DNA from 3 places in the Paenibacillus sp. FSL R10-2771 genome. Region 1 is predicted to be linked to each of the others. Evidence: riboswitches for the same ligand, from Rfam matches in the RefSeq annotation. Region 1 holds a riboswitch; each other region holds the start of a gene.
What was found. Region 1 has a riboswitch for cyclic di-AMP ahead of NSU14_RS22410 (hypothetical protein). Riboswitches for the same ligand answer to the same signal wherever they lie in the genome.

Region 1 (6,300 bases):
GAAGCGGCGCTCGCGTCCCGCTGTGCCTGGTATCCGCAGGCCGGATGGCCGGATACCGTGGCTTGCGCCGGGAATCTCGCGCGTATCTTCGGCGAGGTTCCCGGCGCGAAGGCGCTGGCCTGGAGCCGGCTGGCGGTGACAGCGCCGGGCTTCACTGACACCCGGCTGAGCCTCCGCAGCCGGGACGTGGCGGCACTCCGGGTCTATGTGGATGGCAGGCTTGCCGCCATCCAGCCCGGGGGGAGTGCCGGGCTTGAATGTGTGCTGCCGCTGGGCTTCGGCAGCCATGATCTGCTGGTCGAGGCCGTCTGCGATGGCCCGGACTGGGGCTTCCGGCTGGAAGCGGCGGACGCAGGGGGAGAAGCGGAAGCGGACACCGTGAGCCTGGTCTTGCCGCATCCTGTGGAAGGGCAGGCAGGACCCTGGCTGTATCTGGGGACCTTCCTTGCATCGGCTGCACCGGAGGCTGCTGCGGCGGCTATGATGGATACTCCCTTTGGGGAAGGGGCGGAGAGCTGCTTCTGGCGGGTAGACCGCCCCGGCGGAGCGGTCAGGCCGTATCTGGAGAGCACGCTGTACGGACGCTGGAATTATCCGCTGGGCGTGACGTTATACGGGCTGCTGTGCACAGGGACAGTGCTGGATGATTCCCATTACACCGCTTATACCAGAGGCCATATTGAGCAGTGCACACGGCTTCATGAATATTCACTCTGGGACACGGGCCGTTACGGCGCTCCGGGAATTAATCAGCAGCTGGCGCTAATCGACTCCCTGGATGATTGCGGCTCATTCGGTGCGGCGATGCTGGCAGCGCACAGCGTGCAGCCGCTGCCTGGAGCAGCCGGGGCGGCAGAATACATTGCCCGTTACATTCAAGGGACACAGTCCCGTGACGAGGCGGGTGCGCTCTACCGCACCCGGGGCACGACCGATTTCATGCAGGGAACAATGTGGTGTGATGATTTGTATATGAGCACCCCTTTTCTGGTCCGGTACTATCAGCTGACCGGCAATGCTGCCTATCTGGATGACGCCGTGGCCCAGTTTCTGCATTACCGCGCGCGGCTGTTCCAGCCGGAGCTTGGCATTATGCACCATGTCTATGACTATAAATTCGGCAAGCCGAACGGTGTGCCTTGGGGCAGAGGCAACGGCTGGGTGCTGTTCTCACTGACCGAGCTGCTGGAGATTCTGCCGGAGCAGCACCCGCAGCAGCCGGAGCTGCTGGATTATTTCCGGGAGCTGTGTGAAGGGTATCTGCGGCTACAGGATGCAGCAGGGCTATGGCATCAAGTTCTGACGGATGCTGAAACCTATGCGGAGGCATCCTGCTCTTCAATGTTCGTGTATGCCTTCGCGAGAGGGGTACGCAGAGGCTGGCTGCTCAAGCCGCAACCCTACGCCGCTGCAGCAATACGCGGCTGGCACGCCCTTGCCGAATACTGCATCGACAAGCAGGGGAATGTCTACGGCGTCTGCCGGGGATCAGGCTACTCCTTCAATAAGCTCTATTACAAGGAGCAGCTCACCTGGCAGCTCAACGATACTCACGGAATTGGCATAGTACTGCTGGCCGGTATTGAAGCGCTGGAGCTTATGCGGGAGCTGGAAGCACAGAAACGATAATGAAATTATACTGTATTGATAATATTTGCCGGCCGGGGCTGTCTAGCAAGCGGATTCACTGCTTACTAGACAGCCTCTTTGCTATGGAACAGCACTGCTCCAGAGAATCGGAGCAAGAAGGAGTAAATCATCGGCCGCTTAAGAGCGAAAGCAAAGAATGCGCCTTCATTCATGCAGGGACGGCATTTTTGGCTTCTTTTGTCAACCGTAGCGTTTTACATTAAATGGCTGCAGGCGTAAGATTCAAATCAACAACCGAATGAAATTTAACTGTTCTCAAATGGCTGAATTCCAGTAATGGGAACGGGGGAACCAACGGTGATTACGGCTTTTGCACAGATAGCGGCCGCACGCCTGGGGTGAATCCTTGCTGCATGCTGTAACGGTGCTCCGGCAAGGTAGGGCAATCTCGCTGCCCGAATCCGTCAGCTAACCCCGTAAGCCTCGAAGAGAGAGGATGAGCGCCATGATCGATTAACCGACCACGGAGAGCCCTGCTGCTGCTGTGGTCTTTTTGCTGTGCAGGCAGCAGGGGGAGACGGTCTGAATCAAAAATAACAATTCATATAACAACGGTAAAAGTCTATTTATAATGTGATCTGAACTGCCTAAGGAGGTGATCGTTATCTTAACTATATTTATCGTGTGCTTCTGGGTCGGACTGCTCCTGCTCCTCAGCGGCGGACTTCACGGACATGGCCTGACGGGTCATCTGCATGCGGGGGGCGGTGACGCCGGGGGGCCGGGCTTTGTGCCTATACTCCCGCTGATGGTGTTTGTCACAGTCTGGGGCGGCTCCGGTTATGTGCTTATCCGCTTCAGCGGAATGGGCGTGCATGCAGTAGTGCTGATCTGCACCATGATTGCCTTGCTGACAGGTTGTCTGATGTATGCAGTGTTGGCCCGGGTGATGACCCGGTATGACAGCAGCATGAATGAATTGGATTATGAGCAGGCAGGGCAGCTTGGATACATCAGTGTACCTGCAGCAGATGGGACAGCCGGGGAAATGAAATATGTGCTGCACGGAACGATGCGCTCCATTGGAGTGAGGGCAGCAAGCGGCCAGCAGCTTGTGAGGGGCGACAGGGTGATTATTTTGAAGGTGGATAAGGGAATGGCGGAAGTAACCCTCTTCGAGAGGGAATTCGGAGAATTATAAATGACGGGGAGTGTCGGACCAAATGGTTATTCTTTATTTAATCTCGGGCATTGTTGTTGTTATTCTGCTGGCTTTGTTCAGTATCGTGACCGCTTATAAAAAAGTCCCGCCCAATCAGGCGATGATTGTATACGGTCTCGGCGGTAAAAGAGTGGTGCAGGGCGGCGGTACGTTCGTCATCCCCGGCTTCCAGAACAATAAGACCATCTCGATGATGCTGATGAGCTTCGATGTCATTCCGGCGCAGGCGATGTTCTCCCGGCAGGGCATCAAGCTCAACCTGGAGGCGGTCGCCCAGATAAAAATCAAAAGCGATCCCACCGCTATTCTGACGGCCAGTGAGCAGTTCATCGACCGGCCGGAAGAAGACCGCGAGACGATTATCCTGCATTCGGTGGAGGGCCACCTGCGCGGCTTAATCGGGCAATTGACGGTGGAATCCATCCTAAAGACGCCTGATGAAATCAACAGCAAGATGAGGGAGACCTGCTCGGAGGACCTCGACAAGATGGGGCTTGAGGTCGTCAGCTTCACCATCAAGAAAATTACGGATGACAAAGGGTATATCGACAATATGGGGGTTCCGGAAATTGAGCGCATCCGCCGCGATGCCAGCATTGCCAAGGCGGAAGCGGAACGCGACATTCAGATCAAGCAGGCCGAGGCGGAGAAGGAATCCTCCATTGCCAAAGCCAATGCGCATCAGGCCACCATTGAAGCGGGAACCGCCGCCCGCGCGAAGGAATCCCTGTTTGAGAAGGAACTGAACATCAAGCAGGCGGATTTCAAGCTGGAGACAGAAGTGAAGAAGGCACAGGCGGATCTTGCGTATGAATTGCAGCAGAACAAAATTAAGCAATCGCTCGTTACCGAACAGGTCAAAATCACGCAGATGGAAGCGGAGGCCAACCGCACAGTCCGGGAAATTGAAGTCGAGCTGAGACAGCGGGAGCTGGAGGCAACGGTGATCAAGCCTGCCCAGGCGGAGAACCAGGCTACGGTCATGAGAGCGGAAGCCGCCAAGCAGCGGCAGATTCTTGAGGCGGAAGCCGAGGCAGCGACAACGACCAAGCGCGGACTGGCCACGGCGGAAGCTGAGCTGGCGAAAGGGAGAGCGAATGCGGAGATTGTCCAGCTGGCCGGAGCGGCGGAAGCGGGAGCCTTGGAGAAGAAAGCCGAAGCGTACAAACAGTTCACACAAGCTGCGCTTACCGTGGAATTCCTGAAAATCCTGCCGGAGCTGGCTGAGAAAATTGCTTCCCCGCTCGCCAAGGTGGATAAGATTACAGTGATTTCCCAGGATGGAGCTACCTCAGGCGTGAACAAAATTACCGGTGATATTGCCAAAATAATGGCCCAGGTTCCTGAGTTGACCCAGACGCTTACCGGTATGAATGTGACCGAAGCGCTCAGCGGACTGCTTGGCCGGGATAAAGAGCAGTAATTCATATACAGCAGCAATAAAGCCGCCGTTCTTTCGTTAATGGAGAATTGCGGATTTATTGCTTTTTTGTGTGCCGGTTTTTCTCACTGGTCACAGACGTGAAGCTGGATTTGTAGTAAACTGGAAGGAATGTACTGTCTGCTCGCAATTATTCTACAGAAAAGAATGTGATATATTTATGCAGCTTCAGGCTCGACTGCCGGCCAAAAAATGGCTGGAGAAGTACCTTTCCGGGGAAGGGATGGATTACCGGCAAATTGTAGCTTTATTTATTCCGATCCTGATTGACCAGGCTTTCATCATCGGGCTTAATCTGGTAAACACTGCGATGATCAGCTCATCCGGCATGGCGGCGGTCAGTGCGGTGAATATGGTAGATTCACTGAATATATTCCTGATCAACGTATTCGTTGCCATTGCTACCGGCGGGACAGTGGTCGTTGCGCAGTACAAAGGCAGCGGCAACGACCGGATGGTATCCCAGGCTACGGCGGGTTCGGTTACCTCGGTATCGCTGATCGCCGTGGGAATCGGACTTCTGCTCATGGGCTTCCACACGCCGATACTGAACCTGCTGTTCGGAACAGCTTCCGCCGATGTGCTGGATAATGCCCGGATCTACATGATCGGCAGCAGTATTTCTTATCTGGGGATCGCCGTGGTTCAGGCGGTGTGCGGTGCGCTGCGCGGCGTCGGCAGGACGCGGGCTTCGCTGATGCTGTCGCTGATCATGAATCTGCTGTACGTACTCCTGAACGTAGTCTTCATTAACCTGCTGCACATGGGTGTGCTGGGGATGACGCTGGCGGTCAATATTGCGCGGTATGCGGGCATGATCTTTGCCCTGGTGTACCTGTTCAAGATTGACACGGTACTGCGTGTGCGGGTCCGCGACCTGTTCCATGTTCCGGTCTCTATGCTGCGCAGAATTATGTTCATCGGCGTTCCATTTGCAGCTGAGCAGATGTTCTTCAATGGCGGCAAGCTGCTGACCCAGATTTTTATTGTTAGTATGGGCACCTATGCGATTGCGACCAATGCTATTGCCGGCTCGCTGGCGATGGTGTTTCAGATACCGGCCAGTGCGTTGTCTCTGACGATCGTGACGGTGGTCGGCCAAAGCATCGGGCGGGGGGATGTGGCAGATGCCAGAAAATTCATCAAGTCCTTCCTCTGGATCGGTTCAGCCTCGTATGCCTTGGTCGCCCTGCTCCTGATGCCGCTGTTCCATCCGCTGGTGTCAATCTTCTCTCCGCCTCCTGAGATCATTGACGACTTGTTTGTAGTCCTGCTGGTGAATGCTATTGCCCAGATTCCGCTGTGGGCGGTCAGCTTCATTCTGCCGTCCGCGCTGCGGGCAGCGGGGGATTCCCGCTTCACCTCTATCACCTCCATGCTGTCGATGTGGCTGTTCCGGGTCGTATTCGGTTACATTCTCGGGATCGTCCTAGGCTACGGTGTGCTGGGGGTCTGGCTGGCGATGAACTGCGAGTGGGCCGTCCGGGGATTTGTGTTTCTATGGCGCTTCAGAGGCGACAAATGGTTTGCGCATAAGCTGATATGAACGCTGTGGCTGCTGATCTAAAGGCTGTCCCGTAAGTAGTTTTCCCATAAATGTAAGACAACAGAGCAGCGTTGCCCGTTATTAAGTGGCGCTGCTCTGCGTTTTTTGTATCGCGTGCAGATTCCCTGCACGTGGTGTAATGAAGTGAAGGCTGGCGCGATATGATGTCGAGCCGCGTCGGGCTGTCCAAGTGTTCTCCGGTAGGAGTGAGGAGTGGCTTCTTCAGGCCAGCAAGTGGAAAAACGTATCTTAATTCGTCAATTTCTGAGCGATGTGCGGAAGCAAGTGGAAAAACAACATCTAATAGGGGTAGTTTTCACTACTTTGGATGAAATGGAGTGATTTAAGTGCTGTTTATTCAACTGCTGATTAAGCAGGGGGACATTCGCTCATCAGCAAGTGTAGTAAATCCAACTGCTATTAATCCGGCCTCTATAGCATCCGGCTTATAAAGTGGCAGACAGGTGCTTCTTAGTTCTGACACTCCAGTGAAATGAACTA
Region 2 (6,300 bases), 2.0 Mb from region 1:
CTGGTCGGCCCTTCCGGGTGCGGCAAGTCTACAACGCTAAGAATGATTGCCGGACTGGAGCATTCCACGGAAGGCTCGATTCACATCGGCGGGGTAAGCATGAATCAGGTAGAGCCGGGCAAACGGAATCTGGCCATGGTATTTCAGAATTATGCCTTGTACCCGACCATGACGGTCGAGAAGAACATCGAATACGGGCTGAAGAATAACAAAGTGCCGAAGGAGGAACGCCAGCGGCTGATTACTGAAATTGCGGAGACCGTCGGACTGACCAGGCATTTGCACAAAAAGCCGGAGTTTCTCTCCGGCGGTGAACGCCAGCGGGTCGCCTTGGCACGGGCTATGGTGAAGAAGCCAGCCGTGTTCCTGATGGACGAGCCGCTGTCCAATCTGGATGCCAAGCTGAGGCAGCAGATGCGCGCGGAGCTGATCGAGCTGCATAAGAAGCTGGGCGCGACCTTTGTCTACGTAACCCATGATCAGGTGGAGGCGATGAGCATGGGCACCCGGATCGTGCTGATGGATGGCGGGAAGGTCATGCAGGAGGATAACCCGCACAACCTGTATTACGATCCGGCCAACCTGTTCTCCAGCCGTTTCATCGGCACCCCGCCGATGAATATTCTGGCACTCGACCGCTGCGGGGAAGAAATCCGTAAGCTGGCTCCGCAGCAGGCCCGCTATCTCGGCTTCCGTCCAGAGAAGGCGAAGTTTACCCTGGAGCCGGGAATGGAACCGGACAATACCGTTAGCCTGACGGGCACGCTCAGCGGCCGGGAGCTGCTCGGGTCGGAGATTATCTACAAAGTGCAGCTGGAGAACGGGCTGATCATTTCGGTGAAATGCTTCGACCGTCCGGAACGCGAGCTGGAAGCCGTGAAGCTCTACGTGAAGAAGGAGCATCTGGCATTCTTCGACGCGCAGGAGCAGCGGGTCCGGGAAGCTGCACAGTCCGGAATCAGCACTGCCGGAAGCACCGGTGATTCGGCATGAAGCGGCTGCGCCCGTCCGTGAAGGTGCTTCCCTATCTGCTGGTTGCTCCGGCAGTGATCATCCTGACGGTATTTTACCTCTATCCGATTCTGTACAACATCTATTTGAGCTTCTTCACCTGGAATATGCGCGGACCGATGAAGTTCGCCGGACTCAGCAACTATGCAGAGCTGTTCAGCGGCCGGGATTTCCTCCATACCCTGCTCAATACGCTGCTGTACATGGGGATGGACGTTGGGCTGGTGATGGTGCTGGCGATGGGGCTGGCGCTCTTTTTACAGAAAAACACACCGCTGAACCGGTTCATCCAGACACTGAGCTTCACGCCCAATATCATCTCGCTGGTATCCGTATCGCTGATTTGGATGTGGCTGATGAACACGGATACGGGGCTGTTCAATTACCTGCTGTCTGTGCTGGGAGCAGCGCCGGTGGGCTGGCTGACCGATAAGGATGTGGCGCTGTTCTCGCTGGTGCTGGTCTCGGTCTGGAAATCCGTCGGATTCAATGCGCTGATCATTTGCTCCGCCTTGGGCTCTATTCCGGGTTACCTCTATGAGGCTGCGGCTCTGGACAATGCGTCCAAGCGTTCCGTTTTCTTTCAAATTACGCTCAAGATGATCTCACCGACCTTGTTCTTCCTGATCCTGATGAATATCATCGGCTCCTTCCAGGTGTTCGAGACGATCAATATCATGACGCAGGGCGGTCCGTCCAATGCCACGAACACGCTGATCTTCAGCATTTATAAGCAGAGCTTCGAATATTACCGGGTCGGCTACGCCTCCGCAATGGCGGTCGTGCTGATAGGTATCGTGGGGCTGATTACGATTTTCTACTTCAAAGCACTGAATAAACGGGTTCATTACCGCTAAAGGGGTGAGGAAATGAAGGTTTGGGTCCGGCTGCCGGGCGCAGGACTACGGATCATTGTATCTGTTCTGCTGATCGTGATCTTCCTGATGCCATTCTATTGGATGATCCTCACCGCGTTCAAGACGCTGGGCGAGGTGCTTCGGATGCCGCCGAAATTCTGGGTGGATTCGCTGCAGTGGCAGAACTTCCGGGATGCTTTTACGAGGATTAACTTTCTGCATTATACCCGCAATTCCCTGATCATTACGCTCGGGACGATGCTCGGTCAGCTGGTCGTTGTTGTTCCGGCAGCCTATGCATTCGCAAGGTATCAATTCAAGGGTAAAAACGCGCTGTTCGGCATCGTGCTCGCCACCATGATGATTCCGGGACAGCTGATCTTCCTGCCGATCTTCGTCATGTTTGCGAAGTCCGGACTGCTGAACACTTATGTATCGCTCATCGTGCCCTTCATTGCCAGCGGTACGGCCATCTTCATGCTGCGGCAGACCTTCATGCAGGTGCCGGATTCCCAGCTGGAGGCAGCCCGTCTGGATAATGCCAGTGAGTTCAAAATCATCTGCACGATCATGATGCCTGCCGCTGTGCCCACCTTGTCCACACTCGCGCTGCTGACGTTCATCGGGACGTGGAACAGTTACTTTTTCCCGCTCGTATGGACCACAACGGATGCTGTCCGAACCTTGCCGCTTGGAATTCAGAAGCTTCAGGATGTGGAGGGGCTCAGCCCGCAGATCGTGATGGCCGGGAATATGATGCTGATCGTGCCGATTCTGCTGGTCTTCCTGATTGCACGCAAGCAGATTATCAAAGCGTTCACCTACATGGGAGTGAAGTAGCGGGAATACCCTGCGGCCTTGCATGTTGAATACCAAATACAGCAGTTCATGGAGGAGAAACGAATAATGAAGGTATGGGGAAAAAGAGTAACTCCGCTGCTCGCCACTGTTGCACTGACCACCGTTCTTGCAGGCTGTGCCACCACCGAAGCCGAATCCAGTATAGCGGCCTATGAGAAAGGGGATTCCGTTACCGAGCTGAACTTCTGGACCTCCGCCGTGGAGGATGTAAATCAGAATCTGGTGGACCAGTTCAACGAGACCAAAGGAGCCGAGCTGAATATCCATGTGAATGCTGAATATCAAGGCGATTACTGGGAAATGCAGCAGAAGATTAACGCTGCAGCCATAGCGGGTACGCTGCCGAATGTTTTTATTGATGAAGTGGCGATGACTAAGGGCTTTGCCGACAGTGACATTATTGCCAATCTCGAACCGTTCATGGAAACGGACAAGTTCGACACCTCGGATTTCAAAATCGGCGACCTCGGCAACCTGTATCTGGGCGAGGATCTGTATGCCTTTCCCCATATGCGGAGTGTTCCCGTGATGTATGTAAACAAGACGCTCGCCGCTAAAGAAGGGCTGGATACGAACGGACCGGCGACCTTTGCCGAACTGGAGGCCTATCTGCAGACCGCATATGATGCTACCGGCCAGCCGCCGATGTACCTGTTCAACTATGACTTCTGGGTGATGGAGGCGCTGTTGCATTCGTACTCGGATACTAATGTGGTCAATGAGGATGAGACGAAATCCAATATCAACAGTGAAGGCGCAGTGAAGCTGATCTCCTTCATTGAGGATCTGGAATCCAAGGGACTAATCAAAGTACTCGGGGTCACGGACAAGGATGCCTACTATGCCTCCATTGCCAATCCGGGCACAGCGCTGATCTTCTCCAGTGTCGGCGGCTACAAAACGTTTGCCGGCATGGCCGCGGAGAGTGGAATTGATCTCGGCGTATCCATGATTCCTGCCGGAGAAGACGGCAAACGGGGCGTTCCGGTCGGCGGATCGAATACGTATCTGGCGAATACGGGAACGGATAATGAGAAAGCAGCCGCTTTTGAATTCATGAAATGGCTGTCGGATACCGAACAGGCGGCGTATGCTTCTGCCAATACGGGATATCTTCCGACCCGTCTAACCTCCCTGGACACAGACCTGATGAAAGAGACCATTGCCGCCTTCCCAGGCTACAAGGTCGCTTCCGATGAGCTGGAATTCAGCAAAATGCGTCCGATGACCGGTACGTACCATGAGATTGAAGATCTGATGGGCACACGCATCAACGATATCTGGCTGGAGAACCTGCCAATTCAGGACAGCCTGGACACGCTCGCCAAAGAGGTGGATGACATCCTGAACCGCTGATTATAGATGATGTTTAAAGCAAGCAGAGCAGTGAGTCTCCGGTAACGGGAGAATCGCTGCTCTGCTTTTTGGGTTCACTGCGGCTGGTTTCTGCGCGTGTTGGGCAAATTCACCTAAGCTATTCATTCATAGACGAATATGGGCTATACTGAAGTTTCTGTTAATCTATATCCGCAAAAATATATGTAATCGCTGAGTTCCGTAATGGAAGCGGGGAAACCAAGTTTTCTGGGGTGAATCTCGAGGAATCGAGTAGGGCTACTCTTCAAGCCCGAATCCGGCAGCTAACTCCGTAAGCGACATGAGAGGATGCACAGGTAATGCCGTATATTGACGTCAATGGAACTACCCTCTATTACGAGGTGTCGGGCAGTGGTCTGCCCATTGTTTTTATTCATGATTATTCGACTTCACATCATCTGTTCGAGCCTCAGGCGGAGTATTTCAGCAAGCGGGCGAAAGTGATCTTGTTTGACCTAAGAGGGAATGGGCAATCCGGTAAAATGGATGTGGAGATCAGCCGGATTGTAGACACGCAGTGTGAAGATCTGAAGGGATTATTGGATGGACTGTCCGTAGAACGGGCCGTCATCGTAGCTTGTTCCAGCGGTGCTGTGCTTGCCCAGAAATTCGCCTATCTGAATCCTGAACGGGTAATTAATCTGGTGTTGGTGGACAATTACATCCTAGGAGATTGTACGTCCAAAGGCAGCAAAGTGCTGGAGCTCTTTCAAATCTGCGCATGGGCCGCCCATTATCTTCCGGCTGAAATGTTCATCCGTTCTTTGCGCATTACATATAACAAATGGCTGTCTGCGTATCATATTCTGAGAAGAGAGCTTGTCCATGAACGGACAACAGAATTGATTAAACAGCGTCTGGCACTAAGACATACGGACAGCTACGGGTTTGCACTAAGGCTGCAGGTCCCCGTTCTTTGTGTATCAGGCAATCAGAATGAGCGGGTTCTGGAGCAGGTGAGACAAACAGCGGCCAAATATCCGCTCGCCACGCTGGCAATACTGGAAGATGCCATGTATCCCAGCCATTTATGTCAGCCGCAGCACTTCAACCGGCTACTGCTTGATTACCTGAAAGACCAGCAATGCTTCCAGCGGAAAATTTATTAACGGCACCTGTAGAAAATCTTTGACAAGTATAACAGGTACCGTTATAATAAATTCAACAGGTACCGTTACATTGATTGACAGGTACCGTAAATATATCCCTGGGAGGATTCATAATGAATATGAATGCTGAATTGTACGACAAGCTCGCCAAGCTGCAATGGCTGTTGCAGAGACAGCATCTGAAGAACCACGCCGCTGTTGGCCCTATGGCAGATACGTCACGGGGACAAGGCAGGATCATGGCGTTTCTCCGGATGAAGGACGGAATCAGCACGAAGGATTTATCCTATATGCTGGACATTCGTGTATCCTCGCTCAATGAATTGCTGGCCAAACTGGAGAAGGCCGAATATATTACCCGTCAGCCTTCCGAGACAGATAAACGCATCATGCTGATTTATCTGACGCCGAAAGGGCGGGAGGAAGAGGGCCAGGAGGTTGAGGGCGGCAGCATATTTTCAGTCCTGTCTCCAGAAGAACAGGCAGCCTTCGGTGAATACCTGGTCCGCGTCATTACAGCCTTAGAAGAAGAACTAGGAACAGATGCAGACCGTGATGTAATGGCTATGTGGATGGAGGCCGCTAAGGAGCGCATAGGATCAGAGGAATTCGACAAGCTGATGGCCATGCGCGGACAAATGAGCAGAATGTGGGGAAATATGGATGACGGACGCTTTAGCGGAAGATTCCCCGGATTTGGCCGGGAAGGTCAAGGCGGCGGCATGAACGGCTTCGGCTGGCCTTCCAGAGATGGTAGAGACGGCTCGAAGGACAACTCCAGTGATTCGGATGACAAGTAAGTAAAGCATTTCCTATTAGCAGCAGCGGCGCTGTCTTTCCCGAAGAACTGAAGGCAAAGGCAGCGCAATAAAGATTTTACCAAATACAGTCTGAAACTGACGATTAGTCAACACCCGCTTACGAGACCCGTATTGTCATTTGTTACGGGTTTGTTTGGTGCGGCGCAAAGTTCGCAATCAATTTATAGTTAGAATTCTAACTAATATAGAGACTAACATACAGGAAGAAAGTGGTGAACCGCATGGATACAGAAAACCTCCATTACTTTGAAAAAGCACCGGTTG
Region 3 (6,300 bases), 2.3 Mb from region 1:
AGAACGCGATATCCTGGGAGAGGTGATACAGAATGGCGACGCCTTGGCTGAGCGCCAGCAGCATAGCACTGACCGCAGCACCCGCTAAGGTTAGGCGTAGCGGTGTCAGCCCGCTATGGGACAGCGAACCGATGCCGAAGACTAAGAGCGATGCCACAGCCGCTCCAATGAAGCAGTAGATCATGATATACATGAAAGACAGCGAAGGCGCAAAGGCGAAAGCCAATGCCAGGCCGACACCGGCTCCGGCGTTGAGTCCCAGCAGCCCCGAATCCGCCAGCGGATTCCGGGTCATTCCCTGCATGATCGCGCCGGCAACAGCAAAACATGCCCCCACCAGTGCTCCGGACAAAGCCCGGGGGATTCGCAGCTCCCGGATGACCTGATGCTGCGCCAGCTCCGGATTGAAGCGGACAACAGCTTCCCATACAGTAGCCAGCCGGATATCTGCTGCTCCTACCGATACAGACAACATCAGCCCGAAGACGATGACAGCTATTCCGAGCAGCAGTATCGTAGCTGCAGCCAACGGCCGCGACTTGATGGGTTTATCCTCTGCAGCCGTAGAAGGATTGAGATTAGAACGTGTGGATGAAACCATAAGCCGTCTCCTTAACAGGATTATTACTTGCTTCTAATTGATTATCATTCTCATTATCGCAAATATGTGAATTTTGTACAAGCAGATAACGCGTAATCTATGCTGAACGCCCTCATCTATCGCTCCATTTAAAAAAAGGTGCAGATCATCGTATCCGGGGATACAAGGACCTGCACACTCTATACCGGCAGAGGCTGATTACCGGCATTTTGAACGCATCTTATTTTACAAGACTGCTCAGAGCATCATCAATTGTTTTGGAGTTAGCTATAGGACCGCTGTACAGCCAGCTGGTTGATCTGCTAAACTCATGAACATTCCCCGCCTTAACAGCCGGAATCCCCTTCCAGATCGCGCCATCCGTAACTTCAGCAGCATCCGCCCCGTCACTGTTCACAAGGATGATATGATCTGCAGTCAGCTCAGACAATTTCTCAAGTGATATCGGATTCCACGTTGCTCTGGACTCAGCAGGAATTTCGGTAACCAGATTCGGAAGCTTCACGCCAAGATCACCATACAGGACTGCCCCGCTGCTGCGGGTTTCATCTACTATATAGAAGTTCTTGGATACCAGCCAGAGAATGGCAACGGACTCATCGCCGATCGCAGCGGAGATTTTTGTTTTGGCATCAGCCGCTTTTTGATCATAGGCAGCAATGGCTGCTTCAGCTTCAGGCGTTTTGTTCAAAAGCTCGCCGATCTTGAGCAGCGATTTGCGCCAGTCCTTGCTGACTTCGTCGCCGATTACATACGTTGGTGCAATTTTGTTCAGCTGGTCATACAGACCGTTCTGGACAGTACCTTCCGATTGTACAATAGTGAAGTCCGGTGCGAAGCTGGTTACAGCTTCGAGTGGAAGGTCATAGCTGATGGTTGGAATGTCCTTAAGCTCAGCTGCAAGGTAATCCTGAGTGCCGTTTGTCACGGACCATTGGGCAACCGGAGTCACGCCAAGTGCGACCAGATAGTCTTCCAGATAAGAAGCAAGCACACGCTGCGGGTTCGCAGGGACAGTGACTTTATGTCCCATGGCATCCGTTACTGTTTGCTCTACCGCTGGAGCTGTTGTTTCTGCCGGTGCAGTAGTGGCTTCTGCAGTTGCTGCAGGTGCCGTAGTTGCCGCAGCTCCGTTATTGGCTGCATTGTTATTTCCGCATGCGGATAATAACAACGTCGTGGTCATGAGTCCGGCCATAGCCAGCTTCATGCTTGTTGATCTTTGCAGGTTGAACGAAAACATTAATTACCCCTCCTGTATATACATTCATTATTGGTCAAAGGTGATTGCGGCCTTCGCCTCACATAAACTGATGATATTGATTCTCATTCTCTATGTCAACTAAATTATCTGATTCCATTTATACTCACCCTGCGCATAACAAAAAACGGCTATTCCCGCAACCTGCGGAAACAGCCGTTTTACATATAAAGGGTATGTCTATTTGTGCAAATGATACGGTACAGTTGCTATAACGATATCCTTCTGATTCATCAGATAAGAGCGGATGAACAAGCTGGTCTGATTATGCAGAATCGCCTGCCACCAATGCTTCGTAACAAATTGCGGAATGAGTACAGTAATGTGGTCTGTAGAAGCGGTTTTCCACTCCACCGTATCGATGAATTTCACCAGCGGGCGGATGATGCTGCGGTAACGCGAGCGGAGTACAATCAGGCGCACCCCAGGGTTCCACTCTTCCCACTTCTGTTCCATTTTGTGAATCTCTTCTTCATCGAATCCGACATATACAGCCACTACATTCTCAGTCAATGACTTCGCATAGCTGATCGAATGCAGTACTGCACGGGTGACACCGGCAACAGGTACAACCACTGTGCTTCCTTTAATGCAAGGTTTATCCGTAGCCGGACAAATACGCAGCTGATCGGCAATATTCATATAATGGCGGTGAATCCGGTGGAACACGATGATTACAAGCGGCAGGAAGATGAAGGCCATCCATACACTCGAGAATTTAGTAATAATGAAGATGAGCGTAATGGTTAAGGTTGTGAGCATGCCTACTGTATTCACAGCGAATTTGCTCTGCCAGCCCTTAGGCTTGGTTCTGTACCACTGGACCATCATGCCAAGCTGTGAAAGGGTAAACGGAATGAATACCCCAACGGCGTATAATGGAATCAACCCTTCGGTATTTCCGTGAAAAGCAGCTACAAGCACAGCCGACATTACGCCGAGGAAAATAATGCCGTTGGAGAATCCCAGCCGGTCTCCGCGCACCATGAAGGCGTGGGGTAAATATTTGTCTTTGGCGAACATGAACGCCAGCAGCGGGAAGGCCGAATACGCTGTATTCGCCGCCAGGAACAAGATTACTGCGGTGATGCCTTGGATGAAGAAGTACAAACCGCCGCGGCCAAAGGTAGACTCGGTAATCTGTGACACAACCGTTGCTTTCTCGTCCGGCATGATACCGTACCAATAAGCCAAAAGCGTAATCCCCGTGAACATAGCCCCGAGAATCAGACCCATCAGCATCAGCGTTTTAGCCGCATTTTTCTCAGCCGGTGCTTTGAAGTTAGGGATCGCATTGGAGACCGCTTCTACCCCGGTCAGTGCCGAACAGCCGGAGCTGAAGGCCTTAAGCAGAAGGAACATACTGACGTTCGATACCGCCGAGCCGATCTCAGGAACCTGGGCATGAGCACCGCCGGTTGCATACTTGAAGACTCCCGCGATAATCAGTACAAAGATGGAGACGACGAACAGATATACCGGAATGGCTATGAATGAAGCAGATTCAGTAACACCCCGCAGATTGACAATCGTTAAGAGCAGAATGACAGTAACCGCTATGAGTACACTATGATTATGAAGACTCGGGAACGCTGATGTGATCGCATCCGTTCCCGCCGAGGCGCTTACCGCCACCGTAAGAATATAATCCACCAGCAAAGAGCCGCCGGCAAGCAAGCCGGTATGAACCCCGAGATTGGTTTTGGCAACAATATAGGCGCCCCCGCCTTGCGGATAAGCAAAAATGGTCTGCCGATAAGACAGGATTAAGATGGCCAGCAGGCCCAATACGGCTAATGCAATTGGCAATGAGTACCAGATAGCTGTGAAACCTGCGGCCACAAGTACGATTAAGATTTGTTCTGTTCCGTAGGCTACAGACGAGAGCGCATCAGAAGACAGGACAGCCAGTGCTTTCACCTTGGATAACTTTTCATGATCGAGTTCGTTCGACTTCATCGGACGCCCGATCAATAGTCGTTTTACCTTGCTTACCATTGTAGTAACAGTTCCTCTCTTTGTTAAGTTGAAACGGCAGTACCGCGCGCTGTTTTCATAAGTGGATTTCATAAATGCAGGCACAAAAATAAGCATACGGAAATGATCCGCATGCCTTGAGTGCATGGTCATTATCCCACTATTGCTTACGAGGTTAGCTGGCGGATTCGGGCTGTGGTAGCCCTACGGTTTTCGAGTCTGCTGACCCGCTTCCGATTCACCCCGTTGGCACTCGGCCAAGTTTGGTTCCCCCGTTTTTCCTTCCGGAAAATTCAGCGCATATTCAACTTCTCACAAGGACTAATATTAATCTACAATGCCTCTTCCGTAAAGCGTTGAAACAAATGAAAAAAGAATGAAAAACAACCAAAACAACCAAATCCATGATCCGGTATGTCTTGATCTTTCATTCTCTTTCATTATCCCTTTATCGCGTGATTTTACAGCGTTTCTGCATAATAATTTACACTTAATTTAAGGGAAATAGTTACTCTTCATTCTGCCTGACGGCTTCTTACTCACCTGCATCCTCTTTACGCCCTGTCCATAGCAGAATTGTGATTAATGCGAACGCAATGAGTGCCAGCAGCGGGATGGTGATGAATCCGAAATAATTCAGATAATCCGTGTTGCACGGCACACCGATTGTACATGGAAGCACCTTGCTGAGTGCCGGAATTTTCTGCTCTGCGTAATGATAGATCGAAATGCTTCCGCCAATCAAACTTAAGGGAAGGACATACGGGATAATGCGCTTATCCCCCCGGTAAGTGGCGATTCCGAGCAAAATCAGCTGCGGGTACATAAATATCCGCTGAAACCAGCATAGCTTGCAGGGCTCATATTTCAGCACTTCACTGAGATACAGACTGCCTGCTACAGCAACAACCGAGACGAACCAGGCCAAGTAGAGACAATTCCGGCGGCAGAATGCAGAGAATTTATTCATTGTCCAGCCACAGCTTCCGCAGCTACCTGGATTTGAGCATCGATTTCCTCCATATTAAAAGGTTCATTCACTTTGACTCCATTGACAAACAATGACGGCGTGTTGGTTATGCCGGTGTCAGTGCCAAGCTGGATATCTCTCTCCAATTCGCTTTCGTAGGTCTTGTCTTCAATATCCTTACGCAGCAGGTCGAAGTCAATGGGCAGTTCTAATTGCTGTGCCAGACTTACCAGGAAGTCCGGTGTTGCCCACTCCACCTTTTCTTCACCCTGGTTAGCATAGATGGCATCGAAGAATTTCCAGAAAGCCTCTTGATTCTGATGGTATACGGAGAGTGCCGCGAGTGAGGCTGTTCTCGAATCCGTACCAATAAAGGCCAGGTTGACGAAGTAAAAGGCTGCTTTATCCTGATTGACATACTCCTGAACGATTTGCGGTTTAATCACCCCGGTGAACTGGGCGCAAGCCGGACATTTGTAATCGCCGAATTCAACGATTTTGACTGGAGCATCTTCTTTGCCCAGCCGTGCCATTTCACTGTAATTGAAGTCAACGGGAGCCGCAGCAGATCCTGTGGTTGAGCCGTCCTTCGAGGCCAGCATGAATAATCCTACAAAAATAATTACGACTAATGCCACTGTACTCACGATCAGAATTCTCGTTTTCTGCTTCTGCTGTTCCTGCTCTGCCCGGCGTTTCTCCTGCTTGCTCATCTGGGGAAGCGCGACATTGTTCTTATTCGGTTTGCTCAAAGAGAGTTCCTTTCTGTCCATAGGACTGTCGTGATAAAAGATAAGTTACTTTAAAATTATATAATTAAAGTTCTCTCCTTGGCAAACCCTACATTATACAGCTTTTGTTGCCGCAGGCACTCCGCTGTCTTCATTTTCTTGGTTGTAAATCAGCTCCGGCGATGAATCCAGCGACTGCAGTACAATTCTGAAAAAGAACTGGGTCCCGCCGCCCGGCGCCGGTTCCGCCCATATTTCTCCCTGCATAAGCTCCACCAGCTTCTTGCAAATGGCCAATCCCAGACCGGTACCCGGATATTTACGCGTGTGGGAAGCATCCACCTGGGAAAAGGATTGGAACAGCAGCTGCAGCTTATCCGGCGGAATGCCGATGCCTGTATCATGCACTTTGAATTGCAGCGTCTGAGAAGCTCCCTTCATGCCGGCGGACTCAACAGTAACTGTAACCGCTCCCGAAGGAGTGAATTTCACCGCATTGCCGATTAAATTAACCAGGATCTGACGGATCCGCGCAATGTCTCCCACGAACTTGCCGGGAAGACCCTCTTCTACCGCCAGCACAAACGACAATTGCTTATCTCTGGTAATTACTTCAAACAGATCCATACACTCCTGCAGCAGCACAGTCAGCTGAAACGGCTCCTGGTTCAACACGAGACCATCTGCTTCCAGGCGGGAGATATCGAGAACATCACTCATTACATGGAGCAGCGCCTGGCTGCTGGTACTCTGCAGCTTC

Region 2: another riboswitch for cyclic di-AMP. It lies ahead of NSU14_RS13790 (alpha/beta fold hydrolase); the one in region 1 lies ahead of NSU14_RS22410 (hypothetical protein).
Region 3: another riboswitch for cyclic di-AMP. It lies ahead of NSU14_RS12825 (APC family permease); the one in region 1 lies ahead of NSU14_RS22410 (hypothetical protein).

Annotation. Positions count from the first base shown of each region.
Region 1 covers NZ_JBBOBM010000001.1:5,248,564-5,254,863, reverse strand. The annotation lists gene NSU14_RS22415 (glycoside hydrolase family 88/105 protein) at 1-1,629, shown strand, start outside; cyclic di-AMP (ydaO/yuaA leader) riboswitch at 1,902-2,088, shown strand; gene NSU14_RS22410 (hypothetical protein) at 2,273-2,791, shown strand; gene NSU14_RS22405 (flotillin family protein) at 2,814-4,235, shown strand; gene NSU14_RS22400 (MATE family efflux transporter) at 4,414-5,799, shown strand.
Region 2 covers NZ_JBBOBM010000001.1:3,207,537-3,213,836, reverse strand. The annotation lists gene NSU14_RS13810 (ABC transporter ATP-binding protein) at 1-993, shown strand, start outside; gene NSU14_RS13805 (carbohydrate ABC transporter permease) at 990-1,868, shown strand; gene NSU14_RS13800 (carbohydrate ABC transporter permease) at 1,881-2,708, shown strand; gene NSU14_RS13795 (extracellular solute-binding protein) at 2,775-4,085, shown strand; cyclic di-AMP (ydaO/yuaA leader) riboswitch at 4,266-4,398, shown strand; gene NSU14_RS13790 (alpha/beta fold hydrolase) at 4,406-5,215, shown strand; gene NSU14_RS13785 (MarR family winged helix-turn-helix transcriptional regulator) at 5,329-6,015, shown strand; gene NSU14_RS13780 (MATE family efflux transporter) at 6,258-6,300, shown strand, end outside.
Region 3 covers NZ_JBBOBM010000001.1:2,938,877-2,945,176, reverse strand. The annotation lists gene NSU14_RS12835 (FecCD family ABC transporter permease) at 1-601, opposite strand, end outside; gene NSU14_RS12830 (iron-hydroxamate ABC transporter substrate-binding protein) at 822-1,844, opposite strand; gene NSU14_RS12825 (APC family permease) at 2,043-3,860, opposite strand; cyclic di-AMP (ydaO/yuaA leader) riboswitch at 3,989-4,148, opposite strand; gene NSU14_RS12820 (disulfide oxidoreductase) at 4,375-4,809, opposite strand; gene NSU14_RS12815 (DsbA family protein) at 4,806-5,582, opposite strand; gene NSU14_RS12810 (ATP-binding protein) at 5,655-6,300, opposite strand, start outside.